Regions from separate parts of the Albibacterium indicum genome, predicted to be linked through region 2. Evidence: riboswitches for the same ligand, from Rfam matches in the RefSeq annotation. Region 2 holds a riboswitch; the other holds the start of a gene.
The links. A riboswitch is a leader RNA that binds a small molecule or an ion and turns the genes downstream of it on or off. The one in region 2 is predicted to bind S-adenosylmethionine.

Region 1 (8,169 bases), 950 kb from region 2:
CGCTCAGCTCGAGCGGGAAGTCGAGATGAAATGTTTTTGGCAAAGATATAAGTTGTTTTGAACTTGTGATGGGTTTTAAACCAGGAATGATCGGAACATTGATTTCATATTCTCTGCATTTCTCAACAAAGCATCTGTATTTCTCATTATCGAAAAACATTTGAGTGACAATAAAGTCGGCGCCCAAGTCAATTTTCTTTTTTAAATACCTGAAATCTGTTTCCATATTCGGTGATTCAAAATGTTTTTCAGGATAGCCGGCTACGCCAATACAAAATGTATTTTGATCAGTTGCAACGTCAATGTTTTCATGGAGGTACTTGCCATGGTTCATATCAACGACATGTTGTAGTAGGTCTGACGCATATTCATGTCCACCTGGCGTCGGGTAGAAGGTTTTCTCTGTTTGTCTGGGGTCACCGCGGAGTACCAAAACATTATCAATTCCTAGAAATTGCAGGTCAATCAAAGCGTTTTCAGTTTCTTCTTTCGTGAACCCCCCGCAGATCAGATGCGGCACGGCATCTACCTTATATTTGTTCATGATGGCAGCACAGATGGCCACTGTTCCAGGGCGCTTTCTATAGGCCACCTTTTGCAGTAATCCGCCCGGTTGCTCCTTGTATATATAGTCTTCTCGATGATAGGTAACATCAATAAATGGTGGGTTGAACTCCATCAAAGGGTCAATGGTATTGTAGATGTTTTGGATGCTCTGCCCTTTAACCGGAGGGAGCAGTTCAAACGAAAATAATGTTTTCCCTTTTGCGTTTCGAATATGTTCAGTTATTTTCATTAATATGTCAATTGTGTCGTGTTGATAAATTTTAATACGATAGGTTCGGACTGAGCCACTTCTCGGCTGTTTCTAAGTCGGCTCCTTTGCGAATAGCATAATCCTCAACTTGGTCTTTGGCTATTTTTCCTAGTCCGAAGTAGCGCGAATGAGGGTGCGAGAAGTAAAAACCACTCACAGCTGCTGTCGGGTACATTGCGAAGCTCTCTGTTAAGTGGATGCCCGCGTTTTCTTCGGCGTTAAGAAGGTCGAATAACGTCCTTTTCTCAGTATGGTCAGGACATGCAGGGTAGCCCGGTGCGGGGCGGATACCGTCGTATTTTTCCTTAATCAGTTCTTCATTTGTGAATTCCTCTTCTCTAGAATACCCCCAAAACTCTTTACGTACCATTTCGTGCATTTTCTCAGCAAAAGCTTCAGCAAAACGATCTGCTAAGGCTTTGACCATGATGGCATTGTAATCGTCATGGTTTTTTTCATATTCTTTTACCAGTTCATCACAGCCGATACCACTGGTAACGGCGAATCCTCCCCAGTAATCGGCGCGACCGCTATCTTTTGGTGCTACAAAATCCGACAAAGCATAATGTGGTTCGCCAGGAACTTTTTCAGATTGCTGTCTCAACGTATGAATCCTTGTGAGAACTTCAGTTCTTGAATCATCCGTGTAAAGCTCGATGTCGTCGCCAATATTATTAGCTGGCCAGAAACCGATTACACCATTTGCCGTGAGGAGATTATTATCCACCAGGTTTCTTAGCATTTTTTTAGCGTCGTCGAATAATTTAGTTGCTTCTACCCCGACTACTTTGTCTGTTAATATCCTCGGATAGCGTCCTCGCAGCTCCCATGTATGGAAGAATGGAGTCCAATCTATATAAGGTTCGAGCTCTTCAAATGAAAAATTATTAAATACTTTTGTTCCAAAAAATGTCGGTTTTGGTGGCACGTAGTCCATCCAGTCCGTTTGGAACCTGTTTTTTCTTGCTTCTTCAATACTTACATAACGCTTGTCAGATCGTTTTTGTAAATGTGCTTCGCGTGTTTTCGTATAATCTTCATGAACAGTTTTGATATACTCATCTTTAGTGGCCGCATTCAGCAGATTGGTACAAACGCTTACACTTCTTGATGCGTCAAGTACGTGGACAGTTGGCCCAGAATAATTAGGGGCTATTTTTACGGCTGTATGAATCCGTGAGGTTGTTGCACCGCCGATAATAAGCGGGAGCTTCAACCCATTTCGATCAGCTTCTTTTCCGAAATTGGCCATTTCATCTAGTGACGGTGTGATGAGTCCGCTAAGTCCTATAATATCCGCATTCTGCGCAATCGCTTCATCGATTATTTTTTGTGCCGGTACCATGACTCCTAAGTCGATGACCTCAAAGTTATTGCAGGCAAGCACTACAGCCACGATGTTTTTGCCGATATCATGGACATCACCCTTAACGGTTGCCATCACAATCTTCCCTGCATTCTTCCTTTCGGATTGATCTTCGTTTTTTAGCTTCTCAGCTTCGATAAACGGAAGTAGATAAGCTACTGCTTTCTTCATTACCCGCGCAGATTTAACTACCTGGGGTAGGAACATCTTTCCGGAGCCAAATAAGTCACCAACGACATTCATCCCGTCCATTAGCGGCCCTTCAATAACTTCTAACGGTTTATCATATGCCAATCGTGCTTCTTCAACATCATTGTCCAGATAATCAATAATACCCTTTACCAAAGCATGAGATAGGCGTTCTTGTACGGTGCCTTTTCTCCATTCTTCTGATTTCTCAACCGTCTTCCCCTTGCTTTTAATAGTTTCGGCGAAGTCAACCATCCTTTCTGTTGCATCATCACGACGATTCAATAGAACGTCTTCGATGTGAACGAGAAGAGTCGGATCAATTTCTTCATAAACCTCCAGCATCCCTGCATTAACGATCCCCATGTCAAGACCAGCCTTTATCGCATGGTACAAGAAAGCTGAGTGCATCGCCTCGCGTACAACATTATTGCCACGGAAAGAGAATGAGATGTTACTTACACCGCCGCTGACATGTACGAGGGGAAGGTTTTCTTTTATCCATCGTGTTGCTTTGATAAAATCAACCGCATAATTGTTATGTTCTTCAAGACCCGTAGCAACGGTTAATATATTGGGATCAAAAATAATATCTTGGGGCGGGAAGTCAATGGATACCAATAATTTGTATGACCGCTCACAGATTTCTATCCGGCGCTCAAAAGAATCAGCTTGGCCTGTTTCATCGAAAGCCATGACGACGACGGCAGCGCCGTAATCCATGACTTCACGTGCATGCTGGAGAAACTCTTCCTCTCCCTCTTTTAGGGATATCGAATTAACGATACCTTTTCCTTGAAGACATTGTAATCCAGCACGAATAACCGACCATCGTGATGAATCGATCATGATCGGAAGCTTAGCAATGTCAGGTTCAGATGCTATCAAGTTGAGGAACTTGACCATCGCCTTTTCGGAGTCAAGCATTCCCTCGTCCATATTAACGTCAATGATTTGAGCACCACCTTCAACTTGCTGACGGGCAACGGCAAGCGCTTCTTCATATTTGTCATTTAAGATGAGTTTAGAGAACTTGGGCGAACCCGTAATATTGGTTCGTTCTCCAATGTTGATAAACAGACTTTCCGGTTGTACTGTCACAGCCTCTAAGCCACTAAGTCGTAAGTAGGCCTCAGGTTTTGGCGGTTTTCGAGGCTTCCCTTTACTGGCTCTTTCCAGAATGCAGGCTATGTGTTCGGGCGTGGTGCCACAACATCCTCCGACGATATTGACAAATCCATTTTGAATAAAATCATCTAAAAGGTGAGCCGTATCATGAGCTTGTTCATCGTATTCACCAAATTCATTGGGTAAACCTGCGTTTGGGTAGGCGGAAACAAAAAACGGAGCCTTTTGGGCGAGTTCCGCAATATGCGGTCTCATCTCTTTAGCGCCCAAGGCACAGTTTAGGCCAATACTCAAAGGATTGGCGTGACTTAAGGAATTCAGAAATGCTTCTACGGTCTGACCTGATAAGGTTCTCCCGCTAGCATCTGTGATGGTTCCTGAGATCATGATTTCCAGTTGATTATCACGATTTAACTTCCCGTTTTCATGGAGTTCTTTTTGATATTTTTTTATAGCATAGATAGCCGCTTTTGCGTTAAGCGTATCAAAAATGGTTTCGATAAGCAGTAGATCCGCACCTCCATCGACTAAGCCACGAACTTGTTCGTAGTAAGCATCCACTAGTCCGTTAAATGTGACTGCTCTGAAACCGGGATCATTTACATCAGGCGAAAGCGATGCTGTCCGGTTGGTAGGGCCGATCGCTCCGGCAACGAAACGAGGCTTGGATGGGTCTGTGGTTGTGAATTTTAATGCAGCTTCTTTTGCTATCCTGGCACCTTCGAAGTTTAGTTCGTAGACCAGTTCCTCCATCTGGTAGTCAGCCATCGATATCTTTTGAGAGCTGAATGTGTTTGTTTCGATAATATCGGCACCCACCCTTAAGTATTCTTCGTGAATCTGGGCGATTATCTGTGGCTGCGATATGTTTAACAGATCATTGTTCCCTTGCACATCACATGGATGTTCAGCAAATCTTTCTCCGCGAAACGACTTCTCATCCAATTTATGACGTTGAATCATCGTTCCCATCGCACCGTCAATAACTAAAATTCGTTTTTTTAACGCTTCTCTTATACTCATTTTCTGACAACAAAATCCTTAATATCAGTATTTTAAGGAAAGTAAAATAAAATGCTTTTTTATTAGAGGAAGAGCGGGAGAAGTTCCGCAGCTTATCTTTCCTGATATATCTAGAATCAGGTAGAATGTAGCACCTTGTAAGTACAGGTTGCCAAGACTTCTTCGGGTCTAATCCCTCCGTCTTTCTCTATAAGCAAGACAAAGGTGCTAATTATTTTTGATAATTTTCAATTTTAACGGAATACTATTTCGGTATCATTAACTAAATGCGGGTTTAGTTAAACAATTTTTGTTAATTTGGAAGCGTATTGAGTTAATTCCATTGAATGTTATGATAAAAGTATATCTAATACCTTTCTATATACTGTTTGCTGTTACCTTGGCAGCCTGTAATCAAACGGCTGATAACAAACAAGGGGAGAATAGTCAAGACAGCTCGCACGTTGGTCATGATCATACAGCTGTTGGGCATAACCACGATCAATGTGTTGCGGATGGAATGCCGTCTCGTGGAGCTGCTATTGCGAATGCTACACCAATTGTCCAAGGCATGGGATCCGATAATGCCAATATGGTTTACATCCAAGGCGGTACTTTTACAATGGGATCTAATGAGTTTGCGGATAGCAAGCCGCTTCATGAGGTACATGTCAATGGTTTTTGGATGGATGAACATGAAGTAACCAATAGACAATTTTCGCGCTTTGTGCAGGCAACGGGTTATCAGACAGTGGCAGAGCGACCACTCGACCCTAAAGATTTTCCCACAGTGCCACTCGATTTATTAGTTCCCGGCTCAGCTGTTTTTACCCCTCCGGCTAATCACCCCTCACTTAATGATTATACAAACTGGTGGAGCTATGTGGCAGGTGCCAGCTGGCGTCATCCCGAAGGACCTGGAAGTACACTTGAAGGGCGCGAAGATCATCCTGTCGTTCATATTGCATACGAAGATGCTGAGGCTTATGCAAAATGGGCAGGTAAGCGGTTGCCGACTGAAGCAGAATGGGAATTTGCAGCTCGGGCTATGAGGGAAAATGATAAATATTATTGGGGAAATACGATGAAACCCGGAGGGCAATGGGTAGCTAATATTTATCAGGGAAGCTTTCCAATGAAAGATACAGGCGAGGATGGTTTCGTTGGCACTGCACCTGTTAAGTCATTCCCAGCGAATGCCATTGGTATATACGATATGGATGGAAATGTTTGGGAATGGTGCTCAGATTTCTATCGGCCTGATTACTACGAAAACAGTCCAGCAAACAATCCGAAAGGGCCAAGCGATAGCTATGATCCTTCTGAACCCAATATGGTAAAAAGAGTTCAGCGTGGCGGATCATTCCTTTGTAATGATCAGTATTGCGAGCGTTACATTGCGGGTAGTAGAGGGAAAGGGGAGGTGAGTAGTGCAGGGAATAATTTGGGTTTTAGATGTGTAAGTGACGATCCTGCTCCGGAGCGACCTACTTCGGAGAAAAGCGGTGGGTGATTTTTGACTTGTTGGTGGGGTCATAACCCAAAACTTCTATATATTGTACATTGGGTTTAAAATAGGAACCTCCATCAATGCGGACGAAAATTCTTTTAAGGACAATTTCTTTGTTGTCGACTGCCGTATAGGCTTGATATTTATTCGTTTTCGGATTAAACCTTACTGAAATTTCTAAGTCTTTGTAAGCTTGCAACCGTATATCATATTCCTGATCTCCCGTTTTGGTATGGTGAACTCCATATGCAAATTTGCGCTGGACAAAGCTAAGGCTGGTTCGCTTTCCGCCTTCTGCATAACGGATCCAATGAGCTTTAACGGGTTGATTCTCGTCGATTTCGTCATCTTTCATATTTACGCTGTAAATAACCGTGTTGGTATTTGGGTCCCGTTGAAGATAAAAAAGCTGTTTGCTCTCATTCGGTACAGGTAAGCTTTCTTTTTCGACTAATCGGTCGATTGCTTCATCTCCTCGATCTTGCGCATAATTGTCTTCAACAATCACCATAGGTCCAATAAGTACGAATAAAAAAATGACGATCATTCTCATAGGCAGTATTATTAATTTAGGTTAATCTGTTCTGCATATTATTTTCAACTGTATGAAATAGTTGAATAGGCTTTAATACTCGCCAGCTTAATTCATCAAAATTCCCGCCAAAATTTATAAAATAATCAATATCGGCTTGTCGAAATTCTTCAATAACATGTTGTCGGAAGTTAATTCCCACAATCCAACCGTCATCGACATCCTGAAACCACTCCTCGTAATAGCTATCATCTGAGCTGTGAAAGTTGAGAATATTTTCCCCTATAAGAATAAATTTCGTAATGTCGTCCGCAAGCATTAAGTCGATTACCTCGCGTTTCAATAACATGATATCATTGTCAATCGCGTCATTCCATTCGCCTATCATTTCGATAATCGCAAAGCCTTGTTCATAATCTGTGTATAGAATTTTCAAATAAAGTGTGTCTGATCCGAAATAATCCCATTGTGGGTGTAAGAGAAAATTATATACTTTTTTGTCGTATTCAAATTCGCTATATTCCTGGTTATAGAACGGTGAACGTTCGTCCTCTGATGATATATAATCATCCCGCCAACGATAAAATGGTTCAATTTCATGCATACCTAAAGATACTAAAATTATAAATTGACTTTCTTTGTTATTCAGGAAAATATATAATAACAGGGAAACTCTTCTTTTATTTGTTGTATTGTTTGTTTTTTATTAAACTACAGGGAAGAAACCTTATTTTTGTTTGATAGTTGTCTATGCAAAACTCTACTAAAAAGAACCTTTTATTTGCGCTCGCGTACGCCGTTGTTTTGGCGATAGGAATTCTTTTGGGGCAAAATTATGCTGATGAAAATCAAACAGTAGGCAATAATAGTTTTATTCCTTTAGGTCTCACGGATAAAACAGGGAAGGTACAAAAAACATTGCAGCTGATTCAAGAAAGATATGTTGAAAAGGTTGTCCTAGACACGCTTCAGGATGCTGCAATAACAGAAATGCTTACGCGTTTGGATCCACATTCAAGTTATCTAGCTCCTCGTCAGGCCAAGGCAATTGCAGAAAATCTTTCAGGGTCTTTCGATGGTATTGGTATTGAGTATTTCTCTGTTAATGATACATTGATCGTCACGGGTATGGTTAGTGATTGTCCAGCAGAAAAGGCTGGAATACTCCGAGGTGATAAGTTGATCTGGATTAATGACTCTCTGATTGCTGGTGCTAATCGAAGTCGGCAGGAAATTTCTGACTTAGTGAGAGGCAAGCGGGGCACTACATTGAATGTTTGGGTCAGTCGTTCAGGAAAAGAGATTGAAAGCCCTATTCAGATTAAGCGTGATAAGATTAACGTTAGCACGATAGACGCTGCTTACATGATGCAGCCTCGCACGGCTTATATTAAAATCAAACGCTTTGGGGAGCATACCTCAGAAGAGTTTGAAGCTGCATTAAAAGCCTTAAAGAAGAATAATTTTGACAAATTGATTTTAGACCTTCGAGAGAATGGCGGTGGATACTTTTATTCTGCTTTAGCTGTAGCGGATCAATTTTTTCCACCTGATAGTCTGTTGGTTTATACCGACGGAGCCAATGAAGAGCGAACCGACTATTATTCTACTCCTAATGGTTTATA
Region 2 (8,169 bases):
CAACACCCTCAGGTAGCGGCGCATTGGGCGTTATACGCTTATCCGGTCCTGAGGCTGTTGACATTGCCAATTCTGTTTTTAAAGGCAAAGATCTTCGCAAGCAAGCTAGTCACACACTCCATTTTGGACTTGTTATGGATGGTGAGTCCATTCTCGACGAGGTCGTTATTGGTATCTTTCTCGCTCCAAAGTCATATACCAAAGAAAACGTAATTGAAATCAGTTGCCATGGTTCCAGCTATATTATCCAACGCATTATTGCATTGCTTATTGAAAACGGAGCTCGCGCAGCCAAGCCTGGCGAATTTACTTTGCAAGCATTTTTAAACGGAGCGTTTGATCTCAGCAAAGCAGAAGCAGTAGCGGACCTGATAGCTTCCAATTCCAGAGCCTCACATGATGTTGCTATGCAGCAAATGAGAGGAGGTTTTGCCAATGAACTTCAGGGACTGAGAGAGCAGCTCGTTCATTTTGCGTCGATGATTGAGCTTGAGTTAGACTTTGCAGAAGAGGATGTTGAGTTTGCCAATCGCGAACAATTAAGGGAGCTTATCCTTCAGATCAATCGCGTCATTACCAAACTTATTTCCTCTTTTGAATTGGGGAACGTTATCAAAAACGGTATCCCAATTGTCATCGCCGGAAAACCCAATGTCGGGAAGTCAACCCTGCTTAATTCCCTTCTTAATGAAGAACGGGCTATTGTGTCTGACATAGCCGGTACTACGCGAGATACCATAGAAGATGAGATTAATATCGGTGGTGTTGTTTTCCGTTTCATTGATACCGCCGGTATCCGCGAAACTGCAGACCTGATTGAAGCCAAAGGAGTTGAACGTACGCTGGAAAAGATGAAACAAGCTAAGCTCATTATTTATATGACCGATGCCACACAAGATTTTAGTGACATTGCACAACAAGTAAAAGGGCTTGATAACCAAGACATACCATATATTGTTTTAGTCAATAAAGCTGAATTGCTGACAGCAGAGCAAAAAGAACACTTAAAGGAACTGCCTGTTCACTTTATTTCAGCCAGAGAGCATGTTGGCGTTGAAGAGCTCAAAGAAAGCCTTTTGGAAACCGTGAATGTTAGCGGAATAGATACCAACGAAACCATCCTTACCAATATACGCCACGTCGAAGCTCTCAAAAGTACCGAGGCATCTTTAAATCGTGTATTGGAAAATATCGATAACCCCATCACATCAGACTTCCTTGCCATGGACATCAAGCAAGCACTGCATTATTTAGGTGAGATTGTAGGGGAGGTGACCACCGATGACTTGCTTGAAAACATCTTTTCGAAGTTCTGTATCGGCAAATAAACGAGAAACTATTTGTGACTGAATTTTAAGTAATGAAGAACCAGATTGAAATATATCAAGCCAAGGATGGTCAAACACAGATTGAAGTAACCTTTGAGAAAGATACTGTGTGGCTTAGCCAACAGCAGATGTCTGTATTGTTTAACCAGACTAAGCAGAATATAAGCTTACATATTAATAATTGTTTTAAAGAAGGGGAGTTGGCAAGGAATACAACTGTCAAGAAATCCTTGACAGTTCAAACGGAAGGAACTAGACAGGTGAAGCGTGCCATAGAGCATTATAATCTCGACGTAATTATTTCAGTTGGCTACCGTGTGAAATCCCAACAAGGTACCCAATTCCGTCAATGGGCAACCCAGCGATTAAAAGATTATCTTGTACAAGGCTATGTCATCAACGAAAAACGTTTAGCTCAGAAGCAGCAAGAGGTTCAGACTCTTAAAGATGGTATCCGTATATTGAGTCGTGCGATCGAGGGAAAAATAGGAGAGATTGAATTGGATTGGCTGGAGCATTTTGCCAAAGGATTGGAGTTGTTGGATGATTATGACCATGAGCAGTTGGATGGTAAGGGGTTGACCACACGTTCAGCTAATTACCCCGAATCAGCCGATTACGAAAAGATAATCGATACGATGAGAGTGGACTTTGATTCTGCAATCTTTGGTAAAGAGAAAGATGGTAGTTTTCAGAGTGCTATCGCGCAAATTTCAAAAGGATTCGGCGAAGAAGATTTCTATCCATCCATTGAGGAAAAGGCAGCCACGTTATTATATTTGATTGTCAAAAACCATGGTTTTGTCGATGGGAATAAACGGATAGCAGCAGCCTGTTTCCTGCTTTTCTTAGAGAAGAATGATTTGCTATATGCTCAAGACCAGAAGCCTATTATAAGCAACGAAGCCTTGGCCAGTCTTACTTTGTTTGTTGCTTCCAGTAAACCCGAAGAAATGGAAACCGTAAAGAAACTTATTATTAGTGTGCTCAATCGAAATCAGAAGTAATAAGCTGTACGCCATTTGTACACCTTTATCTTTGTAATTAATTGATTTATAGTGTGTTTTTACTTTTTGTATCGGAAAGTAGTTGCATATTACTGGATATAACTAGATATTAGTAAATAAATATAAAGCATTGAAGATGAATTATTTTCAATGCTTTATTGTTTGTAATGCATTAGTTTTGAAACGATGCATTTTTAATGGTTTTGTACGTGGTTTGTATTTTTTGATTTCGCCACGTACCCACAACCTTTCGGCAAATATAGTTGCCACAGATACATTTTTCATCTGTCAGTTCATATGGAAGATTAACGTATAGACTATTGGTAATAGGTGCATCGGGGAAATCTGCTTTTATTTTTTCTATCTGATCCCCTCTTTCATAGGCTATGATAATACGCTTAACGATTTGCTGATCAATGTATTTTAATGCGATGCTGTCGTAGGGATAATAAAAGTTTTCTTGTGCCATTTTGGATTATAATTCGAAAAATAAAAAAGGCGTGAAACTAAAATCATGTCCTTAACTGTGGTCTGCGACAACCAAACAACCAGACAGACTTAGCCCACGCCCATTATGAGGCACGGGCGTAAGTCTATCCTTTGGTGGTTGTTTAAGTGAAGGTCGCAGTTTCAGTTAAACCACAAGGATAGCTTACGCGATTTCGTTTAATAAATTATTAGTGTAAAGATAAGGAAAATTGAGTGATTTAATTGATATGTAGCAGTCAATCACTGTCAATTTTAGCGCGATTTTTGCTTCAAATAATTAATTTCTATCTTTAGGACATAATTCAATCATCAAGAGTACAATTATGTACACCAACCGAGTTTAACCAACCACGGTGGTCAATCGATGAGGGCTGTTCAGTCAAAATTTTGGTCACTCCCTTAGTCTTTATGATTGATACTATTTAATAATTTAAAGTATCAAAACAATGAAAAATTTAATTGAAAAATTTGAATCTGAATTAGCAACGCTATCAGATGAGCAATTAGTAGCGCGTTTTAATCGTGAGGTTGGTAATCGTGGATGGGTGAGCGCCCGTGCCTATTTTCTTGAGGCGTTAAGAAATCAGTTTGAAAATCGTGGAATAGATTATTCTTTTGTCAAGAATGAAAGTGGTGGTTTTAATCTTAATGCTAAAGTGATTCTTAGGGAGGGTAAATTAATTTTTTAGTTCTATTGAGCCGATTATTCCCTTTAATCGGCTCAAATTTTTGTTATATTTGAGTTGAATGTTTATTTAAATCGGCTCAATATGTATAATTGGCAATATAAAGACTGGCCTAATTTTAGGTTTACGCTTGAAAGTCTACAAACGATCTCCATTTCTTTTGCTGAAGAGTTGGGGGTGGTAAATGGTTTAATTACAGGTTTGAATGATGATTTGAAGCAGGAAACTATTATTGAGATTCTTATTTCTGAAGCAATTAAATCCTCTGAAATTGAAGGAGAATATATGAGCCGTATCGATATGATGTCCTCCATCAAACGTAATTTAGGTTTGCGATCAGATATTAAAGTTACGGATAAACGTGTAGCGGGTATGGCAAGATTAATGACCGAGGTTCGAGAGTCATACCTTAATGATTTGTCTCTTGACATGATTTTGAACTGGCATAAAATTTTGATGGAATCATTTTTGACGATAAATGCGGGACAATGGCGTGAGGGATCAGAACCTATGCAAGTTGTTTCTGGAGCTTATGGACGTGAAGTGGTGCATTATGAAGCGCCTCCTTCAGAAATTGTAGCTCAAGAAATGCAGACTTTTATACATTGGTTTAGTAATGATAATTTAAGTCATTTAGATAAGATCAGTAAAGCCATCGTCAAATCAGCTATCGTACATCTATATTTTGAAAGTATTCATCCTTTTGAGGATGGTAATGGTAGAATCGGTAGAGCATTAGCCGAATATACATTGTCACACACATTGCAAAGTCCAGTATTGTTGTCGATATCCAAAGTTATAGAAAAGGATAAGAATCAATACTATGACGCTTTGAAAGCTGCACAATCTACATTGGATATTACAGATTGGATCCTTTATTTCGGAAAGGTAATTTTAACAGCTCAAATAGAAGCAAAGCAGTTGGTTGAATTTACGGTGAAGAAGGTTAAGTATTTTGATAGTTTCAAGCAATTATTGAACGAAAGACAACAGAAAGTGATTAATCGCATGTTCGATGCTGGTGTTGAGGGTTTTCAAGGCGGCATGACTGCAAAAAAATATATGGCTATCGCTAAAACTTCTAAAGCTTCAGCAACGCGTGATTTACAACATTTGAATGAAATAGGTGCATTGCAAGTTTTAGGAGCAGGGCGTTCAGTTCGATATGAATTAGTTTTTTAAGTTTGAAAAAACCTGTTTATGATTAATCTGGTGAAAATAGACTTTGGCTTTAACGATTTGATTACTAATACATAAAGATAGTTATTAGTAAATAAAAACGGTTTATTACGGTTTCCCGTATTTGTAATTTGTTATTATTATTGATTTTTATTGATTACTATTCCTTAATATGATTATTTTAGACTACATTAATTTAATGTGCCTTTATAATATTATTTAATCAAATATTTGAATTTTAACATTTCCAATTAATTTCCATGATTGACTGTAAAGATAAAATAGTTAGTTTTCTTAATTTGATTCCACGCAACAGACTGATTATAAGTACTGATTTTTTTGATACGGAAAAGGTAAATTGGATGAATATAGGAAAATTATTAGCACACGAATTAGGTAATACGGATAAGAGTAAAATAGTTTTCAGAATTAATCAATTACTTGATGATGTTATTGTGAAAAACAAAATTCAACATAAGGAGTTCGGTGAAACAATTGCAATTGAAAATATCGGATTACTCCTTGAACCTGAATTGAAATTTAACGTAGAAAAATTTTTATCAGATTACTCTCAAAATAATACCTTGATTTTAAAATGGGAAGGAGAGATTGATACCAATCAACTTTACTTCTTAACAAAAAATGATAACCATAAAATAGACTTAAATAACATAAGCCACATCGTGATATGAAATACAATGAACTAATTAGTTTTGAACCCATAACTGAAGTTGTTAAGTTCAACAGAACTAATGAATCAGTATACCAGCAGAATCTTGTAAAAACATTTGTTTTTTCATCTACTTTCAAAGATATCCTAATTCCTTTAATGGTACGTAATCTCGACTTGGAATATACAGAAGAAAGTTTCGGTTTACAAGTGGTAGGTAACTACGGTACCGGTAAATCACATACCATGTCTTTAGTTTCTTTGATTGCTGAAGATGAATCCTTAGTAGAATTGGTACAAGACGAAAAAGCTAAAAACGAACTAAAAAAGATTGCAGGTAAATTTAATGTTCTACGATTCGAATTAGGACATACGATTTCCTTATGGGAGATTGTAACATACAAATTAGAAGAGTATTTAGAGTCGATAGGAGTACCATTTTCATTTGAGAGTCTTGGTGCTAAATCATTTTTAGAAAAGCTTCAGTTGATGATGGCAGAATACGAAGAGAAGTATCCAAATAAAGGGCTTCTTATCGTAATAGATGAAATGCTAGCCTACCTTAAAGGTCGTTCTGGCTCTCAAGATCTAAATCAAGACTTAGCGGTTCTTCAAGCGTTAGGGCAAGCTTGTGATAAATCAAAATTTAAATTCATTTTCGGGGTACAAGAAATGATTTATCATTCTCCTGAGTTTCAATTTCAATCTGAAATGTTACAAAAGGTAAATGATCGATACAAAGATATTTTGATTACAAAAGATGATGTGTCTTTTATCGTAAAAAATCGTTTATTACGTAAAGACGAACATCAAAAACAAAAGATTAAGAAACATCTTGATAAATTTTTACCATTCTTTACGGATATGCATGCCCGTACAGAACATTATATTGATTTGTTCCCTGTACATCCAAGTTATTTCGAAAATTTCGAAAAAATTAGAATTGGTAAAAGTCAACGTGAAATTTTAAAAACATTATCCAATCAATTCAAAGATTTATTAGATCAAGAGATACCATCAGATAATCCTGGTTTATTAACGTATGATCAATACTGGAAAGATATATCGAATGATCAATCAATGATGTCTGAACCAGATATCAGAAAAGTGAAGGAAGTAACCGATACAGTTTACGATAAAATCGAGACCTACTTCACTGGGGTTAGAAGTTCTAAAAAAGATATTGCGACAAGAATTACCAATGCTTGTGCCATTAAAATTATTCAGCACGAATTACAAAAACAAAACGGTACCAATACTGAATTATTGGTAGATGATTTATGCTTAACAGATAAAAATGCTTTTGATAGAGATTTCCTAATCGATATTATTGATTCTGCTGCAAATCAAATCATTACAGCAACTTCTGGTCAATATTTTGATAAAAATAATGACAATGGTGAATTTCACCTAAGAATTGAAGGAGGAATAAATTTCGATCAGAAAATCAAAGATTATGCAGCGACAATGTCTGATAATCAAAAGGATGAATACTTCTTTAAATTCTTAGAAGTAAACCTTCCACTTGATTATGATACCTACAGAACGGGGTTTAAAATTTGGTCTCATGCCATCGAATGGCAGTCGCATAAAATCTATCGCGAAGGATACATCTTCTTTGGTAATCCAAATGAGAAATCAACGACACATCCGCGCCAACATTTCTATATGTATTTTATGCCAATTTTTGATGATACTAAAAAAATCAAAAATAACGAAGAGGATGAAATCTATTTTACTTTCGATAATATTTCGAAAGAATTCAAAGACTACATCACTTTATATGGCGCAGCTTTAGCATTAGAAGTAAGAGCAGATAGTTCGCAAAAACCGATTTATCGTCAAAAAATTGATGAGTTAAATAAAAAAGCGAGAGATATTTTTAACCAAGAGTTCGTTCAAATTACGCAAGTAGAATATCAAGGAAAAGAGTTACCACTTAATGGCTTTCCATTACCAGGACAAGGTGCTTCTAAAGAGCAAATTTTTTCTACGGTGGCTTCTATTGTATTTGAACCTTGGTTCAACGATGAAAGACCTAACTTTCCTAAGTTTAGTCAATTAAATACGCCAATAACAAAAGACAATTACGATAAATTAATAAAGCAGGCTTTAACTAAAATAGCCAATCCAGAACAATTAAATAGAGATGGGGAAGGTGTTTTAGCAGGTCTTGGTTTATGGGTGCCGGGTCGTTTAGATTATAGCCATTCGCCTTATGCTCAATCTATCGTAAAGTTATTAAAAGATAAAGGAGACGATAAAGTTTTAAACCGTGATGAAATCATCGAATATGTTGATAAAAGTGTTGATTTATGGCTTTCAAAAGATTTTAAAATCGAAGCTGAATTAGAATTTGTGGTCTTAGCTACTTTAGCAGCTTTAGGCGAATTAGAAATTACATTACATTCTGGCAAAGTAATCAACTCGACAAATTTAAACGATTTAAAAAGCATTCAAAAAGAAGATTTCTGGAGCTTTACCCACGTAAAAAGACCAAAAGGTTTAAATCTTGCAGCAATTAAAGAAATGTTCATTGGGATTGTAGGACGAGATTTAAGCGGTCATTTAAGTGATCCATCAACGTACACTCATTTAGTACAAGCATCTTCTGAATTAGCGAAAAAAACCGTTGCTTTATTAAGTAAAATTCAGAATGGGTATGTATATAAAGGTATTGAAATCATAAGTCAAGAACAAGCTTCTAAATACCGTCAAAACTTTACAGCATTCAGTGGTTTCTGTGACAAATTGGCGACTTATACTTCTGAAGCCAAAATGAAGAATTTTGCTTTTACTACAGAAGATAT

Region 1: linked by a shared signal. The riboswitch ahead of metH (methionine synthase) and the one ahead of D3P12_RS08975 (hypothetical protein) in region 2 are both predicted to bind S-adenosylmethionine.

What each region holds. Positions count from the first base shown of each region.
Region 1 is NZ_QRGB01000001.1:1,039,088-1,047,256, forward strand. Features, by position in the region: gene metF (methylenetetrahydrofolate reductase [NAD(P)H]) at 1-796, opposite strand, end outside; gene metH (methionine synthase) at 828-4,523, opposite strand; SAM riboswitch class I at 4,613-4,719, opposite strand; gene D3P12_RS04795 (formylglycine-generating enzyme family protein) at 4,855-6,015, shown strand; gene D3P12_RS04800 (DUF4833 domain-containing protein) at 5,990-6,565, opposite strand; gene D3P12_RS04805 (hypothetical protein) at 6,582-7,148, opposite strand; gene D3P12_RS04810 (S41 family peptidase) at 7,295-8,169, shown strand, end outside.
Region 2 is NZ_QRGB01000001.1:1,986,342-1,994,510, forward strand. Features, by position in the region: gene mnmE (tRNA uridine-5-carboxymethylaminomethyl(34) synthesis GTPase MnmE) at 1-1,328, shown strand, start outside; gene rhuM (RhuM family protein) at 1,361-2,335, shown strand; gene D3P12_RS08970 (hypothetical protein) at 2,508-2,804, opposite strand; SAM-I-IV-variant riboswitch at 3,126-3,221, shown strand; gene D3P12_RS08975 (hypothetical protein) at 3,271-3,513, shown strand; gene D3P12_RS08980 (Fic family protein) at 3,595-4,692, shown strand; gene D3P12_RS08985 (hypothetical protein) at 4,950-5,381, shown strand; gene D3P12_RS08990 (DUF6079 family protein) at 5,378-8,169, shown strand, end outside.